DNA from 3 places in the Massilia sp. TWR1-2-2 genome. Region 3 is predicted to be linked to each of the others. Evidence: predicted binding sites of a transcription regulator. Region 3 holds the regulator's gene; each other region holds the start of a gene.
The links. Region 3 encodes sigma-54, which starts transcription at its own class of promoters, with help from an activator protein. Its sites were predicted from a motif close to TGGCANGNAANCTGCTTT; they were not measured.

Region 1 (10,040 bases), on a different contig from region 3:
GGCGGCAGGAAGCCGCCCGTCTTGGCGGCGGGCGCGGCCGGTGCGACCGGTCCCTGCGCGGCGGCCTGACCGGCCAGCGCGCACAGCAGGACAGCGGCGAGTTTCAGTTGGTGCATACGGATATTACGCATAATCTGGGGCACTCATATTCAGGTAAATGAAAAAAATCGTTTTCCAGCTTGCCACTTCATTCATCAGCGGCCGGTCACCGGATTGAGCCGGGAGTAGCCGGGAATGCTCTTGTAAAACGTGTCCAGCGGGTTGCTGCCGAGGCCAAGTTTCGACAAGCCGTTCAGCTCAAGCTGGAACAACAGCGACGACGAGGTGGTCTGGGCGGCGGTGACGAAACGCTGCGCACCCATCCGCAACACCCAGCAGTCGGCCTGGTACTCGAGTCCGATGAGGCTCTCGAGCACCTTCTTGTCGCGCACCGAGTAGCTGACCCGGCCAACGCCGAACCAGCGCAGCGACAGCGGCCACTGGCTCGACAGGTCGACGTTCTTGAAACTGTCGCGTTGATAACGGTACTCGGCATTCACCACTTTTTTGGCGCCGGCCAGCCACTGCACGCCGTAGTTCGAACTGAACACGCTGCGTGCACTCGCATTGTATTGTATCGCGCTGTCGAAGCTCCAGTTATCGGCGACGCGGCCGGAGGCGGCCAGCAGCACGTCCGAGCGGCTGACGTTGAGCTGGGTGCTCGGGTCGAGCCGCACGCGCTGCTGGCTGAAGTAGAAGCGCTGCCCCAGCGCCAGGCGCAGCCGTTCGGCACCGTTGCTTTCGATGAAGCGCGACACCAGCGCCGCGGTGACCTGGTTGGCGTCGGAAATGCGGTCGGCGCCGATGAAGCGGTTTTCGGTGAAGATCTGGGCGAAGTTAAAGCCCGCCTCGGCCGTGTCGAAATTGGGGAACTGGCTCTGGTCCTTGTAGGGCGTGCGGACATAGAACAGGCGCGGCTCGAGCGTCTGGGTGACGGCGCGGCCGAACAGCTTGCTTTCGCGCTCGAACACCAGACCGCTGTCGAGCGAGAACGTGGGCAGCACGCGCGTCAGGCTGGCGCCGGGCATGGTAGCCAGGTTGCTGCTGTCGCGGTCGAGCTGGTATTTGCTGGCATGCACCATCACCTTCGGGGTGATGAAGTAACCCGGCCGGATGATCGGATACGACAGCTGCGGCACGGCCACCACGCGGCTGCCGCGGATCAGGTCGGGATGCCGGAAGCGGGTCACCTCGGCGTCGAGCGCCCAGTCGAAGCCGGCAACGTCGTAGCGGCCGGCGTGAAAATTGATCTGCGGCAGGCGGTCGTACGGGCGCGGCACCGCCAGGCCCGGGTTGGTCGCCGCGGCCGGATCCTGCAGCACCTGGTAGTTTTGCGCGCGCGCCGTCAGGCTCCAGTACTTGCTCTGGTAATCGGTGCGCAGTTCGCGCAGCAGCTGGCGCTCGGCGCTGTTGGCCACCGACTTCGAGAAGTCGCTCGGGTATTCGTTGTCGGACGCCGCCCGCAGCACCCAGCCATACGACCAGCCGGGCGCGATCGCCTGCGAGTGCAGCGAGTTGATCAGCCAGCGGTTGGTATCGGTGACCTGGTCGTGCACCAGCAATTCGGCGTGCGTTTCGCCCGAGTACGAGCCGGCCGCGGTCTGGCCGATGTAGCGGCCGGTGGCGCCCATCTGCAGGCCGCGCGTCAGGATCACGCGCGGAAACACGGTCAGGTCGCGGTTCGGCGCGAGGTTGAAGTAATACGGCATCATCACTTCGGTCGAGCCCTTGGAGCCGGGGCTGAAGGTCGGCGGCAGCCAGCCCGAGCGGCGCGCGCCCGACAGCGAAAACGACATCGCCGGGGTACCGATGATCGGCACGCCCTTGAAGTACACCACCGTCTTGCCGGCGGTGCCGACGTCGCGCCCGCTGTCGAGGCGCAAGGTATCGGCCTTCAGGTACCAGTCGGGAGTCGGACCTTCGCAGGTGCTGTAGGTGCCGTCGGTAACGACGGCGACGTCTTCGTTGACGAAGTCGATGCGGTTGGCCTTGCCCTGCGCGTTGTTGAGCTGCATGCGGTATTCGGGATGCAGCACCCAGCCCTGGCCCGAATCGAGATTGAGTTCGAGCTGATCGCCCTTGTAGCGGTCGCCGAAGCGCCACATGTTGATGTCGCCCTTGGCCGTGACGACGTCGTCAACCACCTTGTAGCAGGCCGACCTGGCCGTCATGCGCGTGGCGCCCTTGATCAGCTCGACATCGCGCTCGAGATTGACCTCGCGGTCGGGCCGTCCGGTGATTTCCTCGGCGCGCAAGATGACCGGCGCATTCGGGTCGTCGACCTGTTCGCGCTTGGGCGCATTCTGGGCATGCAGCGGCCCCGAGGTGACGGTGACGAGCGCGGTCAGGGCATATGCCCAGCGCGGCGACGAGGGAGGGGAGGAGAACCAACTCATGAAACGGGCGCAAACACCATTGAAGGGCGATTTTTTGGGGCTAATCCCTTATTATATGGGAATCTACACATTCATCCGGATTCTCTACAGGTCGCTTCATGTCTCTTTTGTCACACCCTCCCGCAACACCACCGTCGGCCGACGCGCGCCTGGCCCAACTTACCGCCTGGCTCGATACGCTCGGCCTGGTTGACGTCGCCAGCCGCCGCCCCGCTTCGTCCGACGCCAGCTTTCGCCGCTACTTCCGGCTCGACGTGCTGCCGGCGCTGCAGGACAAGCTCGGCCACAGCCTGATCGCGATGGACGCGCCGCCCGAGCGCGAGAACGTGCCGGCCTTTATCCACGTCGCCGGCCTGTTGCAGGACGCCGGCGTGAACGTGCCGGCGATCGTCGCGCGCGACGTGCCGAACGGCTTTTTGCTGCTGTCGGACCTCGGCACCACGACCTACCTGGCGCGGCTCGACGCCGACAACGCCGGCTTCATGTATTCCGACGCGGTCGACGCGCTGATCAAGTTCCAGCTCAGCAGCGTGCCCGGCGTGCTGGTCGAATTCGACCGCGCGTTCGCGCTGCGCGAGATGAACCTGTTTCCCGAATGGTTCGTCGGCAAGCACCTCGGCGTGACGATGAGCGACACCCAGCAGGCCCAGCTCGACAAGGTCTTCGAGGCGATCACCGCCAACGTGCTGGCCCAGCAGCAGGTATTCATGCACCGCGATTTCCACTCGCGCAACCTGATGTTCATGGAGCAGAACAATCCCGGCGTGCTCGACTTCCAGGACGCCGTGTTCGGCCCGGTCACCTACGACCTCGGCTCGCTGCTGCGCGACGCCTACATCCAGTGGGATGAAGAGATTGTGCTCGACTGGGTGATCCGCTACTGGCAGGCAGCCAAGAAGGTCGGCCTGCCGGTCAATCCGGACATCGACGCCTTCTACCGCGACTTCGAATTCATGTCCCTGCAGCGCCACCTGAAGATCCTCGGCATCTTCTGCCGGCTGCACTACCGCGACGGCAAGAGCATCTACATGGGCGACCTGCCGACCGTGCTCGACTACGTGCGCAAGACCGCGAACCGCTACATCGAGCTCAAGCCGCTGGCGCGCTTGCTCGACGCGTTCGAGGACAAGGCGCCGGTTGTCGGCTACACCTTCTGATGGCGGAGTCTTGATGAAAGCGATGATTTTTGCCGCCGGCCGCGGCGAGCGCATGCGCCCGCTGACCGATGCCTGCCCGAAGCCGCTGCTGAAAGTGCGCGGCCGCCCCCTGATCACCTGGCACGTGCTGAACCTGGTGCGCGCCGGCATTACCGAGATCGTCATCAACACGGCCCACCTGGGCCACATGATCGAAGAGGAACTGGGCGACGGCAGCAAGTACGGCGCCAGCATCGAGTACTCGCACGAAAAAGTGGCGCTGGAAACGTTCGGCGGCATCGCCAACGCGCTGCACCTGCTCGGCGACGAACCGTTCGTGGCCGTGTCGGGCGACATCTATTGCCCGTATTTCGACTTCGCCCAGGTCAAGGACGTGCTGCACGACAAGGATATCTGGGGCAACCCGCACGCACCCGACAAGCGCGACGTCTCGTGGCTATACCTGACGCCAAATCCTTTCCACAACCTCAAGGGCGACTTCGCGCTCGACATGTACACCTTGTCGAACACCGGTACGCCGAAATGGAACTTCGCCGGCATCGGCGTCTACCGTCCCGAGATGTTCGCCGAGCTCACGCCGGGCCAGCACGCCAAGTTCAGCCCGCTGATGCGCAAGTACATCGACCTTGGCCTGGTGGGCGGCGAAATCTATACCGGCGAGTGGGTCAACGTCGGCACCGTCGCCCAGCTCGACGAGCTCAACGCGCCGCTGGCGAACAGGGCCGCTTCATGACGCCACTGGCGGCGTCGGCCCACGCCGAACGGCGCGCTCGGCTGTGCGCCCAGATGGCGCCCGGCGCGGTGGCGATCCTGCCGACCGCGCCCGAAGCGATGCGCAACAGCGACACCGATTACCCGTACCGCCACGACAGCTACTTTTACTACCTGACCGGCTTCACCGAGCCTGACAGCGTGCTGGTGCTGGTCGCCGCCAACGGCGCCAGCGCAGCGCAGGCGATCCTGTTCTGCCGCCAGAAAAACCTCGAGCGCGAAATCTGGGACGGCTTTCGCCACGGCCCCGACGGCGCGCGCGCCGCCTTCGGCTTTGACGCGGCGTTTTCGATCGAGGACCTCGACGGCGAAATGGCGAAGCTGCTGGCGAACGCGCCGGCGGCCTATTACGCGCTGGGTCACAGCGCCGCGCTCGACCTGCAGATGAAGACGTGGCTGCAGGCGGTGCGGCGCCAGGCCCGCAGCGGCGTCACCGCGCCCGCCGTCGCGCACGACCTGCTGGCCATGCTCGACGAAATGCGCCTGTTCAAGGACGACAGCGAAGTGGCGCTGATGCAGCACGCCGCGCGAATCTCCGGCCGCGCCCACGAACGCGCGATGCGCGCCTCGCGGCCCGGCATGTTCGAGTACGAAATCGAAGCCGAACTGCTGCACGAGTTTCGCAAGAGCGGCGCGCAGTACCCGGCATACACGCCGATCGTCGCCGCCGGCGCGAATGCCTGCGTGCTGCACTACAACGCCAACAGCGCGCAAAGCCGCGACGGCGACCTGGTGCTGATCGACGCCGGCTGCGAGCTTGACAGCTACGCCGCCGACATCACCCGCACCTATCCGGTCAACGGCCGCTTCAGCGCGCCGCAGAAACTGCTGTACGAACTGGTACTGGCGGCGCACAGCGCGGCGCTGGCGGCGGTGCGGCCGGGGCGGCGCTACAGCGACATCCACGACAGCGCGGTGAACCTACTGGCGCAAGGCATGCTCGACGTCGGCCTGCTCGACAAGGCGGTATACGGCAATGCCGAAAACGCCATCGCCGAGCGCGCCCACCTGCAGTTCTACATGCACGGCACCGGCCACTGGCTGGGCCTTGACGTGCACGACGTCGGCGCCTACCGCGACGTGCGCGCCGACGAAAAACCTTCGCGCCGGCTCGAGCCGGGCATGGTGCTCACCGTCGAACCGGGCATCTACGTGCGCCCCGGTGCCGGCGTGCCGGAACAGTTCTGGAATATCGGCATTCGCATCGAAGACGATGTCGTCGTCACGACCGACAGCCACGCGATCCTGTCGGACAACGCGCCGAGGCTGGCGGCGGAGATCGAAGAAGTGATGCGCCAGCGATGAGCGAGATCACAGTAACGGTTACGGCCAGCACGTTCGACGTCGCCATCTGCGGCGCCGGGCCGGCCGGCATGGCGCTGGCGGCGATGCTGGCGCGGCGCGGCATGGCGCCGCGGCGCATCGCGCTCATCGACGGCAAGTCGCCCGGCCAGGCCATCACCGATCCGCGTTCGATCGCGCTGTCGTACGGCAGCAGGCTGCTGCTCGAAGAAGTCGGCGCCTGGCCGCTGCCGGCCACGCCGATCCACCAGATCCACGTATCGCGGCGCGGGCGTTTCGGGCGCAGCCTGATGGACCGCGACGACCACGATCTGCCGGCGCTTGGCTATGTGACGCGCTACGGCGACCTGGTGTCGGCGCTGGCCGCCGCCTGCGAACGCGCCGGCGTGGCCATCGTCCGGCCGGCGCGCGTGAGCTCCATCGACGAGACCGACGCCGGCGTGACGCTGCGGCTCGACGACGGTCGCACCTTGGCCGCCGCGCTGGCGGTGCAGGCCGAGGGCGGCGTATTCGGCCAGCAGCAACAGCGCGCGCTGCAGCGCGACTACGGCCAAAGCGCGGTGATCGCGCGCGTGGCCGCCAGCGCGCCGATCGCGCAACGCGCCTACGAGCGCTTCACCGACGAAGGCCCGCTGGCGCTGCTGCCGCAGGAAGGCGCCGATGGCCTGCAGTACGCGCTGGTGTGGTGCGTGCGGCGGGAAAACGCCGCCGCCCTGCTGGAGCTGGGCGACGACGCTTTCCTGGCGCGCCTGGGCGACGCCTTCGGCGCCAGGCTGGGACGCTTCACGCGCACCTCCGGCCGCGCCGCCTATCCGCTCGGCCTGAACGCCGAGCCGCGCGCCACCGCGCGCACGGTGGCGATCGGCAACGCCGCGCAGACGCTGCATCCCGTCGCGGGCCAAGGACTCAATCTGGGGCTGCGCGACGCCGCCGTGCTGGCGCGCCTGCTCGGCCGCGGCAGCGGTCCCGAGCAGCTGCTCGCGTTCAGCGCAGGCCGCAAGGCCGACCGCAAGGTCACCATCGGCCTGACCGATGCGATGGCGCGCGTGTTCGCCAACACCGGCCCGGCGCAGGCGCTGCTGGGCCTGTCCCTCGGCGTGCTCGATGCGGTGGCGCCGGCGCGCATGCTGCTGGCCGAACTGATGATGTTCGGACGCCGCTGACGCGCGTGACGGCCGCCGAATAGGCGACGCCATGCAAAACGCCCGCGCGCGGCGGGCGTTAAGGTTGCAGCAGGCCGCTTATTTTGCTGCTTGCTTGCGCCGGCTCATGCCCACGCCGATCAGGCCCATGCCGAGCAACGCGAGCGAAGCTGGCTCAGGCACGTTCGCGGCGGTGTTCGGCAGCGTGATGCTGCCCATGTGCTGCGCGTTGGTGGCATCGAGAACTGCGGTGTAGAGCAGGGTGCCGGTGGCGCCGTAGAAGCTGACGTTGTATCGATCGCGCGTCTCGCAGCAGTCCGAGCGGCCATACATCGTCACGCTATCGAGTTCCCTGACGCTGCTGAACGAGATATTGAGCCAGTCGTTTGCGTTGGCGCCGCTATGGAACATGTTTGGAAAGCTCTTGTCCGCGAATTGGCCGTCAATGGCCTTGCCGGGGTTAGGGTCGTTCCACCCATACACCGACGAGGCGCTCGCCACTGTCCCGAGCGACGACAGGGCGACGTTCGCGCCGGTGATGCTCTCGAAAGCCTGCAGCTCGACGACCTGAATGTTGTTGTCGCCCGAGGCCTGGGTCACGCGAATGTCCTTGACGCCGACCAGTCCGGCGTGGGCAGCACCGGCGAAAGTGGCGCCGGCGACGATGAGGGCGGAAATAACTGATTGTTTGAACATGCTGATTCTCCATAAATAGATATCTTACGTATAAGCAATAACCGAGCCAGCGCGAATATACTGTTTGAAATCAACATCTTGCGCCTAGTAAATAAACGTGAGCGCGTTGACATGTAAAGTTTCCCGACAACACGCTCCGAATGACTCGCCACGGTTGTGCAGCCGCGCCGGGTCGCCAATTCTTCTATGACGCGTTCGTATCCACCCTTGCCGCCACACGCACCAGCAGATTCGCCACGCTCGTATAGAAGTGCTAAGCTCGCCAAAGATTCCTACCGGATGGGTAAATGTCCGATCACTCTCGATTTTTGCATGAGTCAATTGAGCCGATCGAGACGGTGCTGGTAGCGCGCCCGCTCGGGGGTGTCGAGGCGCGCGGATCAATCCGATGGATCCCCGGCAGGCCTCAGTGGTCGCTCGGATAACCCATTTGTACAGCCAGGGCAGCCAGTTGAGGTCATCGCATATCAAGGCGAAAACGGCACAGCCCTTCAGGTAAGCAACCTGCACGTGCACAGACTCATGCTTGATCACCAGGCGCCGCAGCGTTGGTGTACGGTCGCGTTTGGACTGATGGCCGTCACGGCGTATATCTTGGCATTTCGCGAGATCACGCTGCACGCGGCCGGTCACGGCCCCGTCAGGCCTGACGAGCCGGATGAGTTCGTGGGATTTTCAGTGTGGCCCAAGTTTGGATTTGATGCCAGTTTAGATCTTGTGGATTTACAAGGAGCGACGCGTTTGCAGACGTGCCGAACCGTTCAGGATGTCTTGGCAGTTGATCCTAATTGGTGGACGCAGCATGGCGCAGGCCATCGCCTTCCAGGGTGACGGAGATTTTTGGAAAATCAAGAATCTCGATTCCGGAATTTCGCTCGCATAAAAATGCTCTCGCAGAGCAAACAAGCGCCGAACGTGGTCATGCTCCGGCCACCAAAATATCCAAGAAGCCTACGCCGTAAATGAACCGCGCCTGACGGGAATGCCAAGTTCGCGCCAAGAGTTACGTCACTTTAATTCAGCATCCAGCGTTGCCGCCACATCCACCAGCAGATTCGCCACGCTCGTGAAGAACGCCGGCTCGATGCGCGCGAACGTGTCGCCGGGGCCATGGTAATCGGCGTGGTCCTCGACGCCGAAATACAGGAACGGCACGCCGGCCTGGTGGAACGGGCCGTGGTCGGAGCTGCCGGTCCAGTCGTCGGTGCTGCCCTTCTGCTGCGGCAGGTCGTGGCCCAGCTTGACGCCAACCGTGCTGCGCGCGGCCGCCTTGGCCACCAGCGGGATCAGGGAAGGGTTGTAGCGCGTGCCGGCGACGAAGATCTCGTTGCGGTCGTTACGGCTGACCATGTCGAGATTGAGATTGAGCGCCAGCTGTGCTTTCGGAAACGGCAGCGCGGCGAGGAAGGCGCGCGCGCCCTGCAAGCCCTGCTCTTCGCCGTCGAAGGCGGCGAACACGATCGTGTGGCGCGGCGGATGGGCCTTGAACCACTGCGCGATGGCCAGCATCGCCGCCACGCCGGAAGCGTTGTCGTCGGCGCCGGGATGCAGCTTGCCGCCCTTTTCGCCGAGGTGGTCGTAATGGGCGGAGACGACGATGAAGCGCTGCGGCAGCGCGCTGCCGGCGATGTAGCCGACATAGTTGACGGCCGCCGGATATGCCGTCTTGTTGGCAGTAAACGAGAACGGCTGGGCGTAGGCGGCGCCGAACGGCTTCAGCGCGAGCGCTTCGAAGCGGCGCTGCAGAAAGGTCTGCGCCTTCTGGCTGCCGGGCGTGCCGGTGCGGCGGCCGGCGAAGTCGTCGCCGGCGAGCGTGCGCACGTCGTCGAGCAGGCGCGCGCCGTCGACGACCGATGCAGCCGCCACGGCGGCCGCCGGCAATGGCGTGGCCGGCTCCGCTATCTCGGCCGTGTCGCCAGTGATGACGTAGCCGGCCGCCGCGCCAACCAGCACGCCGAGGACCATCCGGCGGGAAAATTTCATCGGTATGTCCAGTCGGTTAAGATGGCAGAATAGTAAAACAAATGTGGCAGTGCCACAATGGCAACTGCAGATTCACCAGCCTAAGCCACCATGACCACAGAATTACCAGCGGAGCTGTTCCAACGGCTGCTCGACGAGTCGTCCGACCCGGCGATCATCATCGACCAGCACGGAGCGATCCGTTACCTGAACGCGGCCTCGCAAGCGTTGACGGGATTTCCGCCGGCAGAGGCCATCGGCAAGCCGATCGACGGCCTGCTGCCCGAAGGGCTTGCCGGAAGACACAACAGCTACCTGCTCAATTACATCAGCGGTGGGCTCGCGTCGAGCGTGCTCGGCCAAATACGCGACTTCGCCATCCGCCACCGCACCGGCGACATGATTCCGATCCAGTTGAAAGCGGTCGACCTCGGCGTTGTCGATGGCGTGCGCTATTTCGGCGCCTTCACGGTGGACATGCGCGAACGGCGCGCCGAAGAGGCGCGCATCGCCGCACTGCTGGCGCAGCTCGAACAGCAGGCCATGACGGACCCACTGACGGCGCTGCCGAACCG
Region 2 (10,040 bases), on a different contig from region 3:
ACGGTACCCATCGGCGCATCGACGCGCGCGGCAATTTCACTGTGCGACAGGCCTTCGACATAGGCGTGCAGCAGGCAGTTGCGCCGCACCGGTTCGAGCTGTTCGAGGCATTCGCCGATCTGTCCTGCGCTGGCGCGAAACGCAAACGCATCGGCGACATCGGCCCAGCGCTCCATCGACGCCTTCGCATCGATCGCGGCGGCCGCGTCGTCGTCGACCATCACCTCGCGGCCATGATCGCGCACCGCGTTCAGCGCCAGGTGGCGGGTGATCGAGTACATCCAGCCGCGCGCCGCGCCACGCAGCGGATCGTAGCTGCCGGCGCCGGTCCACACCTTGATAAATGCATCGTGCACGATGTCCTCCGCCAGTGCGCTGTCGCGCACAATGCGCTGGGCCACGCCGAGCAGGCGCGCGCTTTCCTGGTCGTACAGGCGGCGCAAGGCCGCCTGCTCGCCCGCGGCGCACGCGTTCAACGCAGCTTCGTAATCAAATTCTTCGGCGCGGTCTGGCAAAGGAAAGCCTGTTGGTAAGCCTGATAACAGGCAACGTCGATAGGAGAAATTCTTTGCTGAATCCTAACACACGACCATTCCCGTTCGCTTAGCTCGCTTTCCAGAAGATGTAGTCGCCCTGGTACATGACGACGGTGCGCTGGCCCCTCGATTCCGGCGTGCATCCGGTTGCCGGCGCCGCGCCGCCTTTGAGCGCAACGCGCTGGATGTACGTGGTGCCCATCATCGCGCCGCTCCCCATTGCCGGGTTTGCCTTGACCAGCTGGAACGGGATGTTGCCCGCTCCGGAAGGCGCGAGCGCCACCTGGGTGCCGCTCACGGTCGAGCCGTCGCTGGAAGCCCAGGTCGCCGGCGGGCCGTAGTAAGTTCCGACCGCGTTGCCGCTGCGATCCATCAGCGCCGCTTTCGGGCCGATAAAGGTCCACTCGACCTGGCCGGGCATGCCGGCCTTGTCCTTGCACTCGTACGTCAGTTCGCCTTTGGCGACCGTTTCCATGGCGACGACGTTGCCCGCCGGGACCTTGACCGACTCGGGCAGCGCGTCCTGCGAATACGTGCTCTTCGCGGCCATGGTGGTGCAGGCGCCGAGCAGGCTGACAGCGGCGGCGAGGGCAAGCAGGGAAGGTGGTCGCATGGTGTTTCTCCTATGGGGTAAGTGGAATGTGCAGCGCGTCGTTGTCGACACTGCTGTTAGTACTACCCGCGGAGGCGACGTTTGGATGCACTGCGTTAAAAGTATTTTTTCGGCGCCGTCAAGGCGACTGCACAAACGTCTTCGATGTGCTCATCCATTTGTTTGATCTGTGTCAAGCCGCGAAATAGTGGCAAGAGCCTAATCAATAATGTTGAGTTCAGCGAAAATCCGGAGATGCCCATGCCGCTAGAAATGATCCGCCCGCGCATTAGCGGGACAGTGCGCGACCTGCGCGGCAGCGTGCCCGCCACCATCGCGCTGGCCGGGCGCGCGCTGCGCGGGCCGGTCAACCAGGGCACCGCCCTCTGGCGCTTCGCCGATTTCGAGCGCATCTTCGGCGGCCTGTGGGCCGACAGCCGGCTTGGCTTCGACGTGCGCGACTTTTTCCACCGGGGCGGCGCCCAGGCCATCGTCGTGCGCCTCTACCATCCCGGCGGCGCCGGCAACAGCCATGCCACGCTCGACGCCAATGGCTTGCTGCTGCGTGCACTCACGCCCGGCAGCTGGGGCAACCTGCTGCGCGCCCGCATCGACCACAATATCGTGCCCGCCAATCCGAGCCGCTTCAACCTCACCGTGCGCGACTGCGGCACCGGCAAACTCGAAATATTCCGCGACCTGTCGTGGCACCCCGGCGATCCGCGCCGCGCCGACGAAGTCGTCGCCGCCATGTCGCACATGGTCAGTGCGTCCTTGCCGGCGGCGCGCCCGCACGCCCACGCCGATCTGGCGCCGGCCGCCAGCCCGCCGCGCGTTGCACTGTGGGCCGATAATGCGCCCGCCACCAGCAGCCGTGCCAACGTCCTGGCCGACGACGGCGGCACGCTCGAACAAGCCGACTTCACCGGCCCCATCGACTTCGACGGCAAAAAGGGCCGCTACCTTCTGCGCGACCCGGATTTCTTCACGCTGGTGCATGATTAGTGAACCCGACCGGGAGCGATCCCGTCCCGCATCCGACCTGACCTTCACACCGCTGCCAGTGCGCGCCGCAAGTCCTCGCGCTGGTCCTCGATGTGTTCCACCCCAACCGACAGCCGGATCAGCGCATCGCTGATCCCCAGCTGCGCGCGCTGCTCGGGCGGGATGGTGGCATGCGTCATCAGCGCCGGATGCTCGATCAGGCTCTCCACCCCGCCCAGGCTTTCGGCCAGCGTGAACAATTCGCAGCGCTCGAGGAAGCGGCGCGCGCCCGCCAGGTCGCATGCCAGCTCGATCGAGATGATGCCGCCGAAGCCATTCATCTGCCGCTTCGCCAGCGCGTGCTGCGGATGCGATTCGAGCCCCGGGTAAAACACGCGCCTGACCTTCGGCTCGCGCTCGAGCCAGCGCGCCAGGGCCATGGCGTTGTCGCAGTGGCGCTCCAGACGCAGCGCCAGCGTCTTGATCCCGCGTAGCACCAGGAAGCTGTCGAACGGACCCTGGATGGCGCCGACCGAGTTTTGCAGGAAGCCCAGCTGCTCGGCCCACGCCTCCTGGTGCGGCTCGCGGCCTGCCACCGCGATGCCGCCGATGACGTCCGAGTGCCCGTTCATGAACTTGGTCGTCGAATGCACCACGATGTCGATCCCCGCTTCCAGCGGGCGCTGCACGATCGGGCTGGCGAAGGTGTTGTCGCACACGGTGATGATGCCGCGCGCCCGGCACAGCGTGGCGATCGCCGCCAGGTCGGCCAGCTTGAGCATCGGGTTGGTCGGCGACTCGACCCACACCATTTTCGTCTCCGGCCGCAGCGCCGCCGCCAGCGCTTCGGGGTCCGACAGGTCGACGTAGCTGAACTGGTGGCCCGCGCTGCGCCTGCGCACCCGCTCGAACAGGCGGTAGGTGCCGCCGTACATGTCGTCGCCGGCGATGATGTGGGCGCCGGCGTCGAGCAGCTCGAGCACCGTCGAAATGGCGGCCAGGCCCGACGCGAACGCGAACGCGCGCGCGCCGCCTTCGAGGTCGGCCACGCAGCGCTCCAGCGCCCAGCGGGTCGGGTTGTGCGAGCGGCCGTAGTCGAGCCCCTTGTGCACGCCCGGGCTTTCCTGCACATACGTCGAGGTAGCGTAAATCGGCGGCATCACCGCGCCGGTACTGGGGTCGGGCGCCTGGCCGGCATGGATGACGCGGGTGGCGAGATGCTTCGGTGCGGTGCGGTCAGCGTTCACGATAGTGTCCTGCGCAAGTGGTTGAGGAGGTCGAAACGCGTGATCAGGCCATGGAACCGCGTGTCGTCGGCAATCACCGCGGTCAGGCCGCGGTCGAGGATGTCGCGCAGCTGCTGCATGCTGGCCGACGGGCGCAGCGTCTGCAGCTGCGCGGTCATGGTGTCGGCTACCGGCGTGCCGAAGCCGCCGCCGTCGGCCGTCACGTGCAGCAGCAGGTCCGATTCGTCGATGATGCCGGCCAGCCGGCCGTCGTCGATCACCGGCAGCTGCCCCAGGTCGGCGCTGCGCATGCGGTTGAACGCGGTCAGCAGCGTGTCGGTCGGCGCGACCGTGACGACGTCGCCGCCGTCGTAGCGGCGCCCGATCAGGTCGCGCAGGTCGCCCAGCCGCGGGCGCGCCAGCAGGCCCTGGTCGAACATCCAGCCGTCGCTGTAGACCTTCGTCAGGTAGCGCGTGCCGGTGTCGCACACGAACGTGGCGACCCGTTTCGGCGTTGTCTGCGCGCGACAGTACTTCAGCGCCGCCGCCAGCAGCGTGCCCGATGACGAGCCGCCGAGGATGCCTTCTTCGCGCAGCAGCAATCGCGCCGACTGGAAGCTTTCTTCGTCGCTGATGGTGTAGGCGACGCGCACGCGCGACAGGTCGGCAATCGACGGGATGAAGTCTTCGCCGATGCCTTCGACTGCCCACGAACCGGATACTTCCGACAGGTGGCCCGTCTGCACGTACTCGGCCAGGATCGAGCCTTTCGGGTCGGCCAGCACGAATTCGAGCGCCGGCTGCACGTCGGCGAAATAGCGCGTAAGACCCGCCAGCGTGCCGCCCGAGCCGACGCCGACTACCACCGCATCGAGGTCGTGCGCGCTCTGCTGCCACAGCTCCGGACCGGTGGTGCTGTAGTGCGCCAGCGGATTGGCCGGATTGTTGAACTGGTCGGCGAACCAGGCGCCCGGGATCTCGCGCGCCAGCCGGGCCGCGTAGTCCTGGTAGTACTCGGGATGGCCCTTGCCGACGTCGGAGCGGGTCAGGTGGATCTCGGCGCCGAGCGCCTTCAGGTGCAGTACCTTCTCGACCGCCATCTTGTCCGGCACCACCAGCACCACCCGGTAGCCCTTGATGCGCGCCACCAGCGCCAGGCCGATGCCGGTGTTGCCGGCGGTCGCCTCGACCACCACGCCGCCAGGCTGCAGGCTGCCGTCGGCTTCCGCGGCGGCGATCATCGCCATGCCGATCCGGTCCTTGATCGATCCGCCGGGATTTTGCGACTCGAGCTTGAGGAACAGCTGGCACAAGCCCGTGTCGATCCGCTTGACCTCCATCAGCGGCGTGTTGCCGATCAGTGAAAACAACGCCGCTTGCGATGCATTCTGCATGATATTGCCTCCGTCATCCTGTTTGTATATACCTGGACTTCGAATTCTGCGCCTTCGAGGCGACCGGCTTTTGACCTGCCTCTCTATCGACGCTTATGCGCCTGCCTTCAATTTTCTCCAAAGGGTAGTGCGGCTGATGCCAAGGTATTGCGCCGCCTCCTCGCGCTTGCCGCCGAAGCGCGCCAGCACCTGCTGCACGGTTTCGGCAGGCAGCAGGGCGGCCACGGGGGCCGGCTCGGCGTCCGCCGTGCGTCCCAGTTCCGGCACCACCGCCAGCACGAAGGTTGGCGTCAGCGCTTGCAGCGGCTCGGCCGCCAGGTACAGCGCCAGGCGCTGCGTCAGGTTGCGCAGTTCGCGCACGTTGCCGGGCCACTCGTAACGCTCGAACAGCGCCGCGCACGCTGCGACTTCGGCGTGCAAATTGGGATGCGGCCGCGCCCCCAGCGCCGCCAGCGCATTCTTCAGCGACCATTCGGCCAGCGCCGCGATGTCGCCGCGCCGCGCGCGAAGCGGCGGCAGGGCGATGCGCAGCACCGCCAGCCGGTAGTACAGGTCGGCCCGAAAGCGTCCCTCGCGCACGCGCGCCTCGAGGTCGCAGTGGGTCGCGCTGATCACCCGCACGTTGACCGCCACCGGCCGCGTGCCGCCGACCCGCACCACCTCGCGTTCCTCCAGCACCCGCAGCAGGCGCGTTTGCAGCGCCAGCGGCATTTCGCCGATCTCGTCGAGGAACAGGGTGCCGCGGTTGGCCGCCTCGAACAGGCCGGCGTGGCCGCCGCGCCGCGCGCCGGTAAACGCGCCTTCCTCGTGGCCGAACAGTTCCGACTCCAGCAGCGACTCGGCCACCGCGCCGCAATTGAGCGCCACGAACGGCCGGTTCATCCCCAGGCTGCGCGGACTCTCGCGGTGGATCGCCTGCGCCGCCAGTTCCTTGCCGGTGCCGGTTTCGCCTTCGATCAGCACCGTCGCCGGCGAGCGCGCGTACAGCACCACCTGCTGGCGCAGCTTCTCCATCGGCGCCGAATCGCCGCGCAGGTCGTTCAGGCCGTGGCGCGCGCGCAGCGTGTCGGCCACCGCCACCGTGCGCCGGCCGCGGTTCGATTCGAGCTGGGTCAGGCGCGCCATCTCGAGCGCATCGTCGAACGCCTGGCGGATCGACGCCGCCGAGTACACGAATACGCCGGACAGGCCCGCTTCCTCGGCCAGGTCGGTGATCAGGCCGGCGCCGACGATCGCCTCGATCCCTTCAGCCTTCAGTTCATTGATGCGCGCGCGCGCGTCTTCTTCCGTCACGTAAGTGCGCTGCGCGATGCCGGCGCCGAAGGTGGCCGAAAACTCGGCCAGTTCCGGCAGCGGCGACTGGTAGGTGATCACGCCGATGCGCTGCGAGATGCGGCGCGCGCGCGCCAGCGCCTGCATCATGTCGAAGCCGCTCGCCTTGGCGATGACCACCGGCGCCGACACGCGCCCCTTCAGGTAGGCAGCGTTCGAGCCGGCGGCGATGACGACGTCGCAGCGCTCGGTGGCCATGCGCTCGCGGATATGGCGCGCGGCGTCATCGAAGCCGAGGTGGATCGGCTCGATCGTGGCCAGGTGGTCGTACTCGAGCGTGATGTCGCGCAGCAGGTCCGACAGGCGCGACACGGATACGGTCCAGATGACCGGGCGCTCCATGTCTTCGGTTGTGGCGGCAGAGTAAGGCATCCCATTATTGTACTCCTTCGCCGTTCCACTGTTTCAACTTGAAACGTCGCTTGAAACGAGAGCCGACCGCTTGACTTTTTGATAAATTGTTGTGACTCCATGATTTTAAACGCTTTCCAGCGTCAGGCAGCCGTCGGAGCGGTCGCTGGCACGGTCATTGCAATGTAAAGCGCATGCAGTTTGATGAAACACTACAGGAGAGCACACCATGAGAGAAACCCGGGGCGCGATGTTTCGCCGAGCGGTCGCCGAAGAATCGCCGTTGCAGGTCGTCGGCGCCATCACCGCCTACACTGCGCGCATGGCCGAGCAGACCGGCTACAAGGCGCTCTACCTGTCCGGTGGCGGCGTCGCCGCCAATTCGCTCGGCATGCCCGACCTGGGCATCAGCACCATGGACGACGTCATCACCGACGCCCAGCGCATCACCGACGCCTGCGGCCTGCCGCTGATGGTCGACATCGACACCGGCTGGGGCGGCGCCTTCAACATCGCCCGCACGATTCGCCACATGATCCGCGCCGATGTCGCCGCCGTCCACATGGAAGACCAGGTCTCGGCCAAGCGTTGCGGCCACCGTCCGGGCAAGGAAATCGTCAGCAAGGAAGAGATGGTCGATCGCATCAAGGCCGCCGTCGACGCCCGCCACGACGAGAGCTTCGTCATCATGGCGCGCACCGACGCGCTGGCGGTCGAAGGCCTGAACGCAGCGATCGACCGCGCATGCGCCTATGTCGAAGCGGGCGCCGACATGATCTTCCCTGAAGCGATCACCAGACTCGAGATGTACAGCCAGGTGCGCGACGCGGTCGGCGTGCCGATCCTCGCCAATCTCACCGAATTTGGCGCCACGCCGCTGTTTACGCTCGACGAACTGCGCGAGCACAAGGTCGACATCGCGCTGTACTGCTGCGGCGCGTACCGCGCCATGAACGCCGCCGCGCTCAACTTCTACAAGACGCTGCGCGCCGAAGGCACCCAGAAGAACGTCGTTGCGACGATGCAGTCGCGCATGGAACTGTACGACTACCTCGGCTACCACGACTACGAGAAAAAGCTCGACTCGCTGTTCGCCCAGGGCAAAGAAAAATAATCGATCCACACCGGAGATAGAAAAATGACTGACAAAGCAAACGCCCCGACCGAAGCGGTCGCCTTCAAGCCAAAAAAATCCGTCGCGCTGTCCGGCGTCGCCGCCGGTAACACGGCCCTGTGCTCGGTCGGCAAGACCGGCAACGACCTGCACTACCGTGGCTACGACATCCTCGACATCGCCGACACCAGCGAATTCGAGGAAATCGCCTACCTGCTGGTGCACGGCAAACTGCCCAACGCGGCCGAACTGAAAGCCTACAAGACATACCTGAAATCGATGCGCGGCCTGCCGCAGGTTGTCAAGCTGGCGCTCGAAGCGCTGCCGGCTGCGGCGCACCCGATGGACGTGATGCGCACCGGTGTCTCCGCGCTCGGCTGCGCGCTGCCGGAAAAGGACGACCACAACGTGCCGGGCGCGCGCGAAATCGCCGACCGCCTGATGGCGTCGTTCGGCTCGATGCTGCTTTACTGGTACCACTTCAGCCACAACGGCCGGCGCATCGACGTCGAGACCGACGACGACTCGATCGGCGGCCACTTCCTGCACCTGCTGCACGGCGAGAAACCGTCCGACGCCTGGGTCAAGGCGATGCACACTTCGCTGATCCTGTACGCCGAACACGAATTCAACGCGTCCACCTTCACCGCGCGCGTCATCGCCGGCACCGGCTCGGACATCCACTCGGCCATCACCGGCGCCATCGGCGCGCTGCGCGGACCGAAGCACGGCGGCGCCAACGAAGCGGCGCTCGAAATCCAGGAACGCTACGAGAACCCGGACGAAGCCGAAGCCGACATCCGCCGCCGCGTCGAGAACAAGGAAGTCGTCATCGGCTTCGGCCACCCGGTCTACACCATCTCCGACCCGCGCAACGTCGTCATCAAGGAGCTGGCGCGCAATCTGTCGCAGGAAGCCGGTTCGACCAAGATGTTCGACATCGCCGAGCGCCTCGAAACCGTCATGTGGGACGTGAAGAAGATGTTCCCGAACCTCGACTGGTTCTCCGCTGTCTCATACCATGTGATGGGCGTGCCGACGTCGATGTTTACGCCGCTGTTCGTCATTTCGCGCACCTCGGGCTGGGCTGCCCACGTCATCGAGCAGCGCATCGACAACAAGATCATTCGCCCGAGCGCGAACTACGTCGGTCCCGAAGACCTCAAGTTCGTACCGATCGCGGACCGCAAGTAAGGAAAGCCATATGAATATCGACTACCGCAAACCGCTGCCGGGCACCGCGCTCGACTACTTCGACACCCGCGCCGCCATCGACGCGATCGAAGAAGGCGCCTACGACAAGCTGCCGTACACCTCGCGCGTACTGGCCGAGAACCTGGTGCGCCGCTGCGACCCGGCCACGCTCACCGCGTCGCTGCGCCAGTTCATCGAGCGCCGCCAGGACCTCGACTTCCCGTGGTTCCCGGCACGCGTCGTCTGCCACGACATCCTCGGCCAGACCGCGCTGGTCGACCTGGCCGGTTTGCGCGACGCGATTGCCGCCCAGGGCGGCGACCCCGCCATGGTCAACCCGGTGGTGCCGACCCAGCTCGTCGTCGACCACTCGCTGGCTGTCGAAAGCGCCGGCTTCGACCCCGACGCCTTCGACAAGAACCGCGCCATCGAGGATCGCCGCAATGAAGACCGCTTCCACTTCATTGAATGGACCAAGAAGGCCTTCAAGAACGTCGATGTGATCCCGCCCGGTAACGGCATCCTGCACCAGATCAACCTCGAGCGCATGTCGCCGGTCATCCAGGTGCAGAACGGCGTCGCCTTCCCCGATACCCTGGTCGGCACCGACTCGCACACCCCGATGGTCGACGCGCTCGGCGTCATCGCCATCGGCGTCGGCGGCCTTGAAGCGGAAAGCGTCATGCTCGGACGCGCATCGTGGATGCGCCTGCCCGACATCATCGGCGTCGAACTGTCCGGCAAGCCGCAGCCGGGCATCACCGCCACCGACATCGTGCTGGCGCTGACCGAATTCCTGCGCAACGCCAAGGTCGTCTCGTCCTACCTCGAGTTTTACGGCGCGGGCGCCTCGCACCTGACCCTGGGCGACCGCGCCACGATCTCCAACATGGCGCCCGAATACGGCTCGACCGCGGCGATGTTCTACATCGACGAGCAGACCATCAAGTACCTCAAGCTCACCGGCCGCGACGACGAGCAGGTCGCGCTGGTCGAGACCTACGCCCGCCACACCGGCCTGTGGGCCGACAGCCTGGCAAACGCGCACTACGAGCGCGTGCTCGGTTTCGACCTGTCGTCGGTGGTGCGCACCATCGCCGGCCCATCGAATCCGCACACGCGCGTGCCGACGTCCGACCTGGCCGCGCGCGGCATCAGCGGCGTCGTCGAAAACGAGCCTGGCCTGATGCCCGACGGCGCCGTCATCATCGCCGCCATTACCAGCTGCACCAACACCAACAACCCGCGCAACATGATTGCCGCCGGCCTACTGGCGCGTAACGCCAATCGCCTCGGCCTGACCCGCAAACCATGGGT
Region 3 (10,040 bases):
ACGAAAACCTGATCCGGCGCTCCATGCTGCTCGCCCGCGAGACGCTCGAAATCGAAGCCGACGCGATCCGCGCCGTCCACCAGCGCCTGGCCACCGACGACAGCGTCGGCCACGCCGTCGCGCTGCTGCTCGCTTGCAGCGGCCGCGTGGTGGTGTCGGGCATCGGCAAGTCGGGCCACATCGCGCGCAAGATCGCCGCCACGCTGGCCTCGACCGGCACGCCGGCCATGTTCGTCCACCCCGCCGAAGCGGCCCACGGCGACCTTGGCATGGTCACTCCGCAAGACGCCTTCATCGCCATTTCGAACTCGGGCGAGACGGCCGAACTGATGTCGATCCTGCCGATCGTCAAGCGCATGGGCGCGCCGCTGATCGCCATGACCGGCAAGCCCGGCTCCAGCCTGGCGCTGCTGGCCGACGTCCACCTTGACGTCTCGGTGGCCAAGGAAGCCTGTCCGATGAACCTGGCGCCGACCGCCAGCACCACCGTCACGCTGGCGCTGGGCGACGCGCTGGCCGTCGCGCTGCTCGACGCGCGCGGCTTCAAGGAAGAGGACTTCGCCCGCTCGCATCCGGGCGGCGCGCTTGGCCGCCGCCTGCTGACCCACGTGTACGACGTCATGCGCAGCGGCGACGCTGTGCCGAAGGTGACCGCCGACGCCACGCTGACCGCGGCGCTGCTCGAGATCACGCAGAAGGGCATGGGCATGACCGCCATCGTCGACGCCGAAGGGCGCCCGGTCGGCGTGTTCACCGACGGCGATTTGCGCCGCATGATCGAGCGCGTCCAGGACTTCACCAAGGTCGTCATCCGCGACGTCATGCACGCCGACCCGCGCCGCATCCACCCGCAGCAGCTGGCGGTCGACGCCGTCGCCATCATGGAAGAATTCCGCATCAACCAGATGCTGGTGGTCGACGCCGACGACAAGCTGGTCGGCGCGCTGCACATCCACGACCTGACGCGCGCGAAAGTGATCTGATGGACACCGCACTCAACCCGCAACCGGACCACCTGCGCCGCGCCGCCGCCATCAAGATCCTGATCCTCGACGTCGACGGCGTGCTCACCGACGGCAGCCTGACTTACGGCGCCGACGGCGAAGTGACCAAGACCTTCAATGTGCTCGACGGCCTGGGCATCGAACTGCTGCAGAAAACCGGCGTGGCCGTGGCCATCATCAGCGCGCGCAAGTCGCCGGTGGTGGTGCGCCGCGCGGCCGACCTGAAGATCATGCACGTCTACCAGGGCACGCACGACAAGCGCATCGCATTCGCCGCGCTGCTCGAGGCCACCGGCGCCAGCGCCGAACAATGCGGCTACATCGGCGACGACGTGATCGACCTGCCGCTGCTGCGCAACGTCGGTTTCGCCGTGACGGTGTCGACCGGGCACCCGGAAGTGCAGCACCGCGCCCATTACGTCACTCGCGCCGGCGGCGGCCGCGGCGCCGTGCGCGAAGTGTGCGACCTGGTGATGCGCGCGCAGGGCAACTACGATACGGCGCTGGCGCCGTATTTCGCCTGATCGATGGGCACCATGCACAAGCGTACCGCTCACCGCTGGCGAATGGGCTCCCTGATGATCGGCGGCGTGGTGCTGGCGCTGGGCTCCTTCTGGCTGGTGCAGGTCATCACCCGCAACGAGCTGGTGACACCTGGCGAGGGCCTCAAGACCGAGCCTGACTACATCGTCGACAAGTTCAGCTTCGTGCGCATGACGCCGGGCGGCAAGCCGGCCTACATCATCGCCGGCGAAAAGCTGACCCACCGCCCGAGCGACGACTCGCTGCACGTCGACATGCCGGTGGTGCGCAACATGGGATCGAAGCAACCGCCGATGACGATGACGGCGAAAGAAGCGCACATCGACCAGACCAACAACATCGTCGACCTGGTCGGCTCCGTCGATATCCAGCGCCCGCCGCAAGGCGCCACGCAGGCGCTGCACCTGCAAACGTCCGCGCTGACCGTGTTCCCCGACGAAGAGCGGATGCAGACGAAGCAGCCATTTCAGATGGTAGTGGGCGCCAGCACGGTGTCCGGTGTCGGCATGAAAGCCAATAACGCCACAGGCCAGGTCGATGTGCAGAGCAAGGGTGAATTAACGCTGCCGCCGCGCGCGCGTTGAGACGGAAGTCTAGAAAAATATGGGAATAAATATGAAAAAAATTTTGGTGAGTGTCGCTTGTTTGGCTGCGTGCGTTTCAGCTCTGGCCGAGCGCGCCGATGCGCTCAAGCCGATCAAGGTGAACGCCGAATCCATCATGGCTAACACCGTCAACGAGGGTGGCACCGCCGAAGGCAATGTGGTGCTCACGCGCGGCACCTTGATCATGAAGGCAGCCAAACTGACCGCCGCGATCGACCCGCAAGGCTATCAGTTCGTGACGCTGCAAGCGGCGCCGGGTGGACTGGCCACATTCCGCCAGAAAAAGGACGGCGGCCCCGATTTGTGGATCGAGGGCGAGGCCGAACGCATCGAATACGACGACAAGACCGATGTGGTCAAGCTCAAGGGCAGGGCGAAGGTCCGCAACCTGGAGGGCACGCGGGTAACCGGCAGCTCTGAAGGCGCGTTCATTTCGTATGACAGCCGCAAGGAAGTTGTCACCACGACCAATACCGCTACGGGCGAGAGCAAGACCGGTGGCGGCCGCGTCGAGTGGATCATCGACTCGCGCAGGTCGCCCGCTCCGGCGGCTCCGGCCCCAGGAAAACAATAATGGAACAAAGCTGCGGCAGTACCCTGATCGTACGCGGCCTGCAAAAGAGCTACGGCAAGCGCCTGGTGGTGCGCGACGTCTCGCTGCAGGTCGAGTGCGGCGAAGTGGTCGGACTGCTCGGACCCAACGGCGCCGGCAAGACTACCTCGTTCTACATGATCGTCGGCCTGGTGCCGTCGGACGCCGGCTCGATCGACATCAGCGGCGTCGACATCTCGAGCATGCCGATTCACCGCCGCGCCTCGCTCGGCCTGTCGTACCTGCCGCAGGAAGCGTCGGTGTTTCGCAAGCTGACGGTGGAAGACAATATCCGCGCGGTGCTCGAACTGCAGAAGGTCGATGGCAAGGCGCTGACCAAGGCGCAGATCAACCAGCGCCTCGACACGCTGCTGGCCGACCTGCAGATCGAGAAGCTGCGCGAGAACCAGGCGCTGTCGCTGTCGGGCGGCGAACGGCGCCGGGTCGAGATCGCGCGCGCGCTCGCCACCAATCCGCGCTTCGTGCTGCTCGACGAGCCGTTCGCCGGCGTCGACCCGATCGCGGTCATCGAGATCCAGCGCATCGTGCGCTTCCTCAAGGAGCGCGGCATCGGCGTGCTGATCACCGACCACAACGTGCGCGAGACGCTCGGCATCTGCGACCGCGCCTACATCATCAACCAGGGCGCGGTGCTTGCGTCGGGCCGCCCCGACGACATCATTGCAGACGAATCGGTGCGGCGCGTCTACCTCGGTGAACACTTCCGGATGTAGCGATGAAACAGTCACTCCAGCTACGGACCTCGCAACACCTGGCGCTCACGCCGCAACTGCAGCAGTCGATACGCCTGCTGCAGTTGTCCACGCTTGAACTGCACCAGGAACTCGAGCATCTGCTGTCGGACAATCCGCTGCTCGAGCGGCTCGACGACCCGCTGGACAACTCGGTGCGGCTGCTCGCCGACGGCGCCATCGGCTCGAGCGCCGCGCCCGGTGAAGCTGCGCCCGAGCCAGGCGCGCAGGATGCGCCGCCGGCCGATGCGCCAGCGGCGGAAGGCGAGGGCGGCGACGTCGACAGCGCGCCGGCCGAAAGCGGCGCCGACAGCGACGACTGGGGCGAGTCCGCCCGCAACAAGGCGCCCGACGACGAGGACTCGCGCCCGCAGCTCGAAGCGTCCGCGGTGACCCTGCGCGACCACCTGATGGAGCAGATGCGCCTGGCCGTGCTGGAAGTGCGCGACCGCGCGCTGGTCGAACTGATGGTCGACGCGCTCGACGACAACGGCTACCTGACCGAGTCGCTCGAAGAGATCTTCGAGCGCATGCCGCCCGAACTCGAACTCGATCTCGATGAACTGAAGACGGCGCTGTCGCTGCTGCAAAGTTTTGATCCGGTCGGCGTCGGCGCGCGCAACGCGTCCGAATGCCTGGCGCTGCAGATCCGCCGCATGCCGGGCGTACCGATGGTCACGCGGCGCATGGCGCTGAAGATTGTCACGGACCACCTGACGTGGTTTGCCCAGCGCGAATTCAACAAGCTGAAAAAATCGCTCGACTGCGACGACGAGGACCTGCGTGAGGCGCAGTGCGTGATTCGCCAGTGCAATCCTCACCCGGGCGCCGCGTTCGGTTCAGGTGCGTCAGACTACGTGGTGCCGGACGTCATCGTGCGCAAATCCAAGAGCGGCTGGACGGTGACATTGAACCACGACGTGATGCCGCGGCTGCGCGTCAACAGCATGTACGCCAACTTGCTCAAGCAGGGCAAGGGCGAAGGGCAGATGGGCGCGCAGTTGCAGGAAGCCAAGTGGTTGATCAAGAATATGCGCCAGCGCTTCGATACGATCCTGCGCGTGGCGCAAGCTATTGTTGAGCGCCAACGCAATTTCTTTTCCCACGGCGCAGTTGCCATGCGCCCCCTTGTGCTGCGTGAAATTGCTGATACACTGGGTTTACACGAGAGTACTATTTCTCGGGTCACAACTCAGAAATACATGCTGACACCGCATGGAATGTTTGAGTTGAAATATTTTTTTGGTAGCCACGTCGCCACTGAAGCAGGAGGAGAAGCATCCTCGACGGCGATACGGGCACTCATCGTGCAACTGACAGGAGCAGAAGACCCTAAAAACCCACTATCAGACAGTAAGATTGCAGACATGCTGGGGGAACAGGGAATGGTCATTGCGCGGCGCACAGTCGCCAAGTACCGCGAAGCGCTGAAGATCCCACCTGTAACTCTCAGGAAAAGTCTGTAAAGTTTTTACGATGTTCCTCTGCGCTTATGACGCATGAACAGGAAGCGACATCATCAAAGGAGTGTGTATGAATCTCACAATCAGTGGACATCATCTTGAAGTGACACCAGCCATCCGCGATTACGTACAAACCAAACTGGAGCGAGTGAAGCGACATTTCGATCAAGTCATCGACATTGCCGTGATCCTCACAGTTGACAATCTTACTGAAAAAGAAAAGCGGCAAAAAGCCGAAGTCAATCTGCGGTTGCCGGGCAAGACGGTCAATGTCGCCAGCATGTCGCACGACCTGTACGCGGCGATCGACACACTGATCGACAAGCTCGATCGCCAGGTCATGAAGTACAAATCCCAGCTGCAGGAACATGGCCACAAGGCCATCAAGCACCTGCCTGAGGAAGAGATCATCGCCGCTGCGTAAGCCGGCCGATCGAGCAAGCGAGGGCGCCTTCACGGCGCCCTTTTCAATTCGATTTCACCCTGCACGGATGAGGTGCTGGCGTGCGCTAGAATGCAGCTTTAACATCGACAAGCACACCATGACCGACTTCGTCAAAACCCATGTTGCCAACGGCACCGGCGTCATCACGCTCGACCGTCCCCGTTCGCTCAATTCGCTGTCGCTCGACATGGTGCGCGCGCTGACCGACGCGCTGCTGGCCTGGCGCGACGATCCGCAGGTCGACGCTGTCGTGCTTCGCAGCACCTCCGAAAAAGCCTTGTGCGCCGGCGGCGACATCCGTTTCTTCTACGACGTCGGCAGCGCGCCGACCACCGGCGGCAGCGCTTCGCTGGAAGACTTTTTCACCGAGGAATATCGCCTCAACCATTTGATCTATCACTACCCGAAACCGTACGTCGCGTTGATGGACGGCGTCGTCATGGGCGGCGGCCTCGGCATCGCTGAAGCGGGTCCGCGCGGCCTGCGCGTGGTTACCGACGGCACCAAGATGGCGATGCCCGAAGTAAACATCGGCTTGTTCCCGGATGTCGGCGGCAGCTATTTCCTGTCGCGCGCACCGGGCAGGCTGGGCTACTACCTTGGGCTGACCGGCTTGACCATCCGCGCCGCAGACGCGCTGTACGCGGGCCTGGCCGACACCTTCGTGCCGCAGGCGCAGATGCCGGCGCTGGCGCAGTTGATTGAATCGACGCCTGGCGCGCAGCTGCGCGAAGCGCTGGTCGCCTTCGCCGCGCCGTTCGCCGCCGGCGCCGCCATGCTGGAAACCGAGCGCACCACCATCGACCGCCACTTCGGCGCGCCAGGCGTGCAGGCGATCATGGATTCGCTGGCGTCCGACCCGGGCGAGTTTGCGCAAAAGACGCTGGCGGCGATGGGCAAGCGTTCGCCACTGCTGATGCGCGTCACGTTCGAGCTGTTGCGCCGCGGCGCGACGATGGAACTGGCCGGCTGCCTGCGCCTCGAGCGCATCCTCGTGCGGCGCAATTTCGAGCACGGCGAAGTGCTCGAAGGCGTGCGCGCGCTGGTGATCGACAAGGACAATGCGCCGAAGTGGAATCCGCCGGCCTTGAGCGAAGTGACCGACGAAATGGTGGCACAGTTTTTTGCGTCGCCCTGGCCCGATCGCGCGCATCCACTGCGCGAGCTGCAAGGCTAGGCAATCAGGATTGTTCGCGGTGGCGCAGCACGACCCGTTCGGTCGGGCTGAAGTAAGCTGCCAGCCGTTCGGCCATGTACACCGAACGATGCTGGCCGCCGGTGCAGCCGAGGGCCACCGTCAGGTAGCTGCGGTTATCGGTTTTAAACGACGGCAGCCATTTCTCGATGAACGCGCGGATGTCTTCCAGCAGTTCGGTCGCGCTTGGCTGCGCGTCGAGGAAGGCGATCACCGGCGTGTCCATGCCGGTGAGCGGGCGCAAGGTCAGGTCGTAGTAGGGGTTCGGCAGCGCGCGCACATCGAACACGAAGTCGGCGTCGAGCGGCACGCCGAGCTTGAAGGCGAACGACTCGAAGAACAGCGTCAGCGGCGCGCGTTCGACCGCCACCAGTTCCTTGATCCACGCGCGCAGCTTGTTGGCCGACAGGTCGGACGTGTCGATCACGTGTCCGAGCTGCTCGATGGCCGACAGCCGTTCGCGCTCTTCAAGGATGCATTCGATCAGCGTGCGGCGCGAAGCAGGATTTTCGTCCGGGCGCAGCTGGTGCGACAGCGGATGGCTGCGGCGCGTTTCCGAGAACCGCGCCACCAGCGAGTGGGTATTCGAGGTCAGGAACATCACCTTGACATCATGGCCGGCCTTTTTCAGGTCGTTGATGTTGGCCGGCAGATCGACCAGCGAGGCCGAACTGCGCGCGTCGACGGCGACGGCCAGGCTTTCGGTGCCTTCGTCGGCAATGGTGCGGACCAGGTCCGGCAGCAGGGCCGGCGGCAGGTTGTCGACGCAATAGTAGCCGCCGTCTTCGAGGACGTTGAGGGCGACGGATTTACCCGAGCCGGAAATACCAGTGATGATTACGATGCGCATGGAGTTGATGATACCGCAACGGGCGCGTGTTGTGGCGGGAGGGCTTGCTCAGCATGGGTTCGCGCCTGCGCGGGAAGCCGGGTTCGCCAATGGCGAGCACGACGTCTTCTATTGCCGCATGCCCCAAGACCGTCGTTCCCGCGCAGGCGGGAACCGCTACCACGCGAGAGAAATAGGAGACAGCCTAGTCGCCCGACATTGCTTGGCGCTGGCGTTCCATAAACTCCTGCAACGTATCAATCCCGCGCAGCTGCAAGATGGTGTTGCGCACCGCAGCCTCCAGAAGAACCGCGATGTTGCGACCGGCCGCCACGGGAATGACAACCTTGCGTACCGGCAGCCCCAGCACATCCTCGGTCGGAAACAGGAACGGCAGCCGCTCGACTTCTTCCTCCAGTGCACTGCGCCGCACCAGGTGCACGATCAGCTTCAGGCGCATCTTGCGGCGCACCGCGGTCTCGCCGAAAATCGCCTTGATGTCGAGCAGCCCCAGGCCGCGCACTTCCAGCAGGTTCTGCAGCAGAGCAGGGCAGCGCCCCTCGATCATGTTCGGCGCGATGCGCGAAAACTCCACCGCATCGTCCGCCACCAGGCCGTGGCTGCGCGAAATCAGCTCGAGGCCCAGCTCGCTCTTGCCGAGTCCGGAGTCGCCGGTAATGAGCACGCCAACCCCCAGCACGTCCATGAACACGCCATGCATGATGATCCGTTGCGCCAGTTTTTTCGACAGGTAGACGCGCAGGTAGTCGATCACCTGGGCGGCCGGCAGCGGCGTTGAAAACAGCGGGATGTTCTGCTCGTCGCAGATGGCGAGGATGTCGGGTGGCGTGTCGAGGCCCTGGGCGATGACCAGCGCCGGCGGCCCGCCGGCGATCAGTTCGCCGATGACGTGGGTGCGCGAACTCGATTTGAGTCGGTGGTAATAGTTGATTTCCTGGTGGCCGAACACCTGGATGCGGCCGGGGTGGATCAGGTTCAGGTGGCCGACCTGGTCGGCGGCCGAGGCCACGTCGCCGGAAATGAGCCGTTCGCCGCCGGGGAAGCCGGCGAACCAGCCAAGCTGCAGGCTTTCGCGATTGTCGTCGTACAGCCGTTGAATCGTCAGCGGTGTTTGCAGCATGAACGGGTCTTCTGAAAAGTGGAGGGCGGCCAGCGCCCGGCACCGGGAAGTTTAACTCAACGCTTGCAGGCTAGGTTGCCAATTGATGATGCGCGCGTGCACCGACTTCGGGTCGGGATCGGTCGTCAGCGCGGTGCGGAATGCCTCGTCGGAAAACATTTCGGCGATCTCGGACAGGATCTCGAGGTGCTGCTGCGTGACGTGGTCGGGGATGAGCAGGAAAAACAGCAAATTGACCGGCTGTCCGTCGGGCGACTCGAACGGGATCGGTTCGGCCAGGCGCACGAAAGCGGCCAGCGGCGCCTTCAGGCTCTTGCTGCCCTTGATGCGGCCGTGCGGCACGGCAACGCCATGGCCCAGTCCGGTCGAGCCGAGCCGTTCACGCGCGAACAGATTGTCCGAGACCGTCGAGCGGGCGATGCCGCAGTTGTTCTCGAAAATCAGGCCGGCCTGTTCGAATGCGCGCTTCTTGCTGGAAACTTCCAGATCCAGCAGCACGTTCTCAAGTGATAATATTTTGCTGAGATTAGTCATAACAGAATCAATGGTGCAGTGCACAAAGGTGCTTGCGAGCCAGAATTATAGGCCTGTTTTTGCGCCGTGTAATTCGAATTCTTTACCCGGCACGGTTGCGTGATGCGACCTGCAGGCAGTCTTCACGCTATTCGGGCGTGGTAATAGCGTCAATAGTCGTCCGTTAACTCGTTGAGTTGAATCAAACCCTTACTGACGGGCGTTACGCAAGTTGGGTGGACGGCCACTGGTAAAGTTGGTGCGCCACGGGTTGATGTCGAGCCCGCCGCGACGGGTGTACCGGGCGTAGACGGCCAGTTTTTGCGGCCGGCATTCGCGCATGATGTCGACAAAGATACGCTCGACACACTGCTCGTGGAACTCGTTGTGCTCGCGAAAACCGATCAGGTAGCGCAGCAGGCCTTCCTGGTCGATCTGCGGGCCGACGTAATGGATCTGCACGCTGGCCCAGTCCGGCTGTCCCGTGACCAGGCAGTTCGACTTGAGCAGGTGCGACACCAGCTTCTCGTCGACCGGCGCCTCGTGGTGATTCGCCGACAGCCGCGATGGCGCCGGCGAATACTGGTCCACTTCCAGGTCGAGCCGGTCCAGCAGCACACCGTCGAGTTCGCCCATCTTCAGCGTCGAGAAGTTCTCCGGCAACGTCAGTGCCACCTGCACGGGCGCGCCGAAGCCGGTCGCCAGGTCCTCGCGCAGCAGCGCCAGCAGCGCTTCCTCATTGGCCAGCCGGGTCTGGTTAAACGAATTGAGGTACAGCTTGAAAGACTTCGACTCGACGATGTTAGGCGAATCGGCCGGCGCCGTGATGGTGGCGATCGCCACCTGCGGCTTGCCGCGCATGTTCAGCCACGAAACCTCGTAGGCATTCCAGATATCGACGCCGAAGAACGGCAGGGTGCCGGTCAGCTGCAGCTCGTCGCGCTTGCCCTGGCGCGGA

Region 1: the regulator sigma-54 is predicted to act here: its motif matches at 7,535-7,552, upstream of ACP7DD_RS12830 (PEP-CTERM sorting domain-containing protein).
Region 2: the regulator sigma-54 is predicted to act here: its motif matches at 6,583-6,600, upstream of prpB (methylisocitrate lyase).

What each region holds. Positions count from the first base shown of each region.
Region 1 covers NZ_JAFCWM010000011.1:161,873-171,912, forward strand. Annotated here, with positions in the region: gene ACP7DD_RS12800 (peptidylprolyl isomerase) at 1-116, opposite strand, end outside; gene ACP7DD_RS12805 (LPS-assembly protein LptD) at 195-2,435, opposite strand; gene ACP7DD_RS12810 (aminoglycoside phosphotransferase family protein) at 2,534-3,592, shown strand; gene murU (N-acetylmuramate alpha-1-phosphate uridylyltransferase MurU) at 3,606-4,325, shown strand; gene pepP (Xaa-Pro aminopeptidase) at 4,322-5,668, shown strand; gene ACP7DD_RS12825 (UbiH/UbiF/VisC/COQ6 family ubiquinone biosynthesis hydroxylase) at 5,665-6,828, shown strand; gene ACP7DD_RS12830 (PEP-CTERM sorting domain-containing protein) at 6,907-7,503, opposite strand; gene ACP7DD_RS12835 (M20/M25/M40 family metallo-hydrolase) at 8,512-9,486, opposite strand; gene ACP7DD_RS12840 (GGDEF domain-containing protein) at 9,577-10,040, shown strand, end outside.
Region 2 covers NZ_JAFCWM010000006.1:41,248-51,287, forward strand. Annotated here, with positions in the region: gene ACP7DD_RS07380 (sigma-70 family RNA polymerase sigma factor) at 1-515, opposite strand, end outside; gene ACP7DD_RS07385 (DUF3455 domain-containing protein) at 604-1,149, opposite strand; gene ACP7DD_RS07390 (hypothetical protein) at 1,390-2,133, shown strand; gene ACP7DD_RS07395 (trans-sulfuration enzyme family protein) at 2,178-3,359, opposite strand; gene ACP7DD_RS07400 (pyridoxal-phosphate dependent enzyme) at 3,356-4,732, opposite strand; gene prpR (propionate catabolism operon regulatory protein PrpR) at 4,826-6,436, opposite strand; gene prpB (methylisocitrate lyase) at 6,645-7,529, shown strand; gene prpC (bifunctional 2-methylcitrate synthase/citrate synthase) at 7,554-8,723, shown strand; gene acnD (Fe/S-dependent 2-methylisocitrate dehydratase AcnD) at 8,734-10,040, shown strand, end outside.
Region 3 covers NZ_JAFCWM010000015.1:70,421-80,460, reverse strand. Annotated here, with positions in the region: gene ACP7DD_RS15780 (KpsF/GutQ family sugar-phosphate isomerase) at 1-983, shown strand, start outside; gene ACP7DD_RS15775 (KdsC family phosphatase) at 983-1,528, shown strand; gene lptC (LPS export ABC transporter periplasmic protein LptC) at 1,541-2,131, shown strand; gene lptA (lipopolysaccharide transport periplasmic protein LptA) at 2,163-2,726, shown strand; gene lptB (LPS export ABC transporter ATP-binding protein) at 2,726-3,478, shown strand; gene ACP7DD_RS15755 (RNA polymerase factor sigma-54) at 3,481-4,962, shown strand; gene hpf (ribosome hibernation-promoting factor, HPF/YfiA family) at 5,030-5,383, shown strand; gene ACP7DD_RS15745 (enoyl-CoA hydratase/isomerase family protein) at 5,502-6,581, shown strand; gene rapZ (RNase adapter RapZ) at 6,586-7,449, opposite strand; gene hprK (HPr(Ser) kinase/phosphatase) at 7,634-8,569, opposite strand; gene ACP7DD_RS15730 (PTS sugar transporter subunit IIA) at 8,621-9,103, opposite strand; gene queF (NADPH-dependent 7-cyano-7-deazaguanine reductase QueF) at 9,293-10,040, opposite strand, start outside.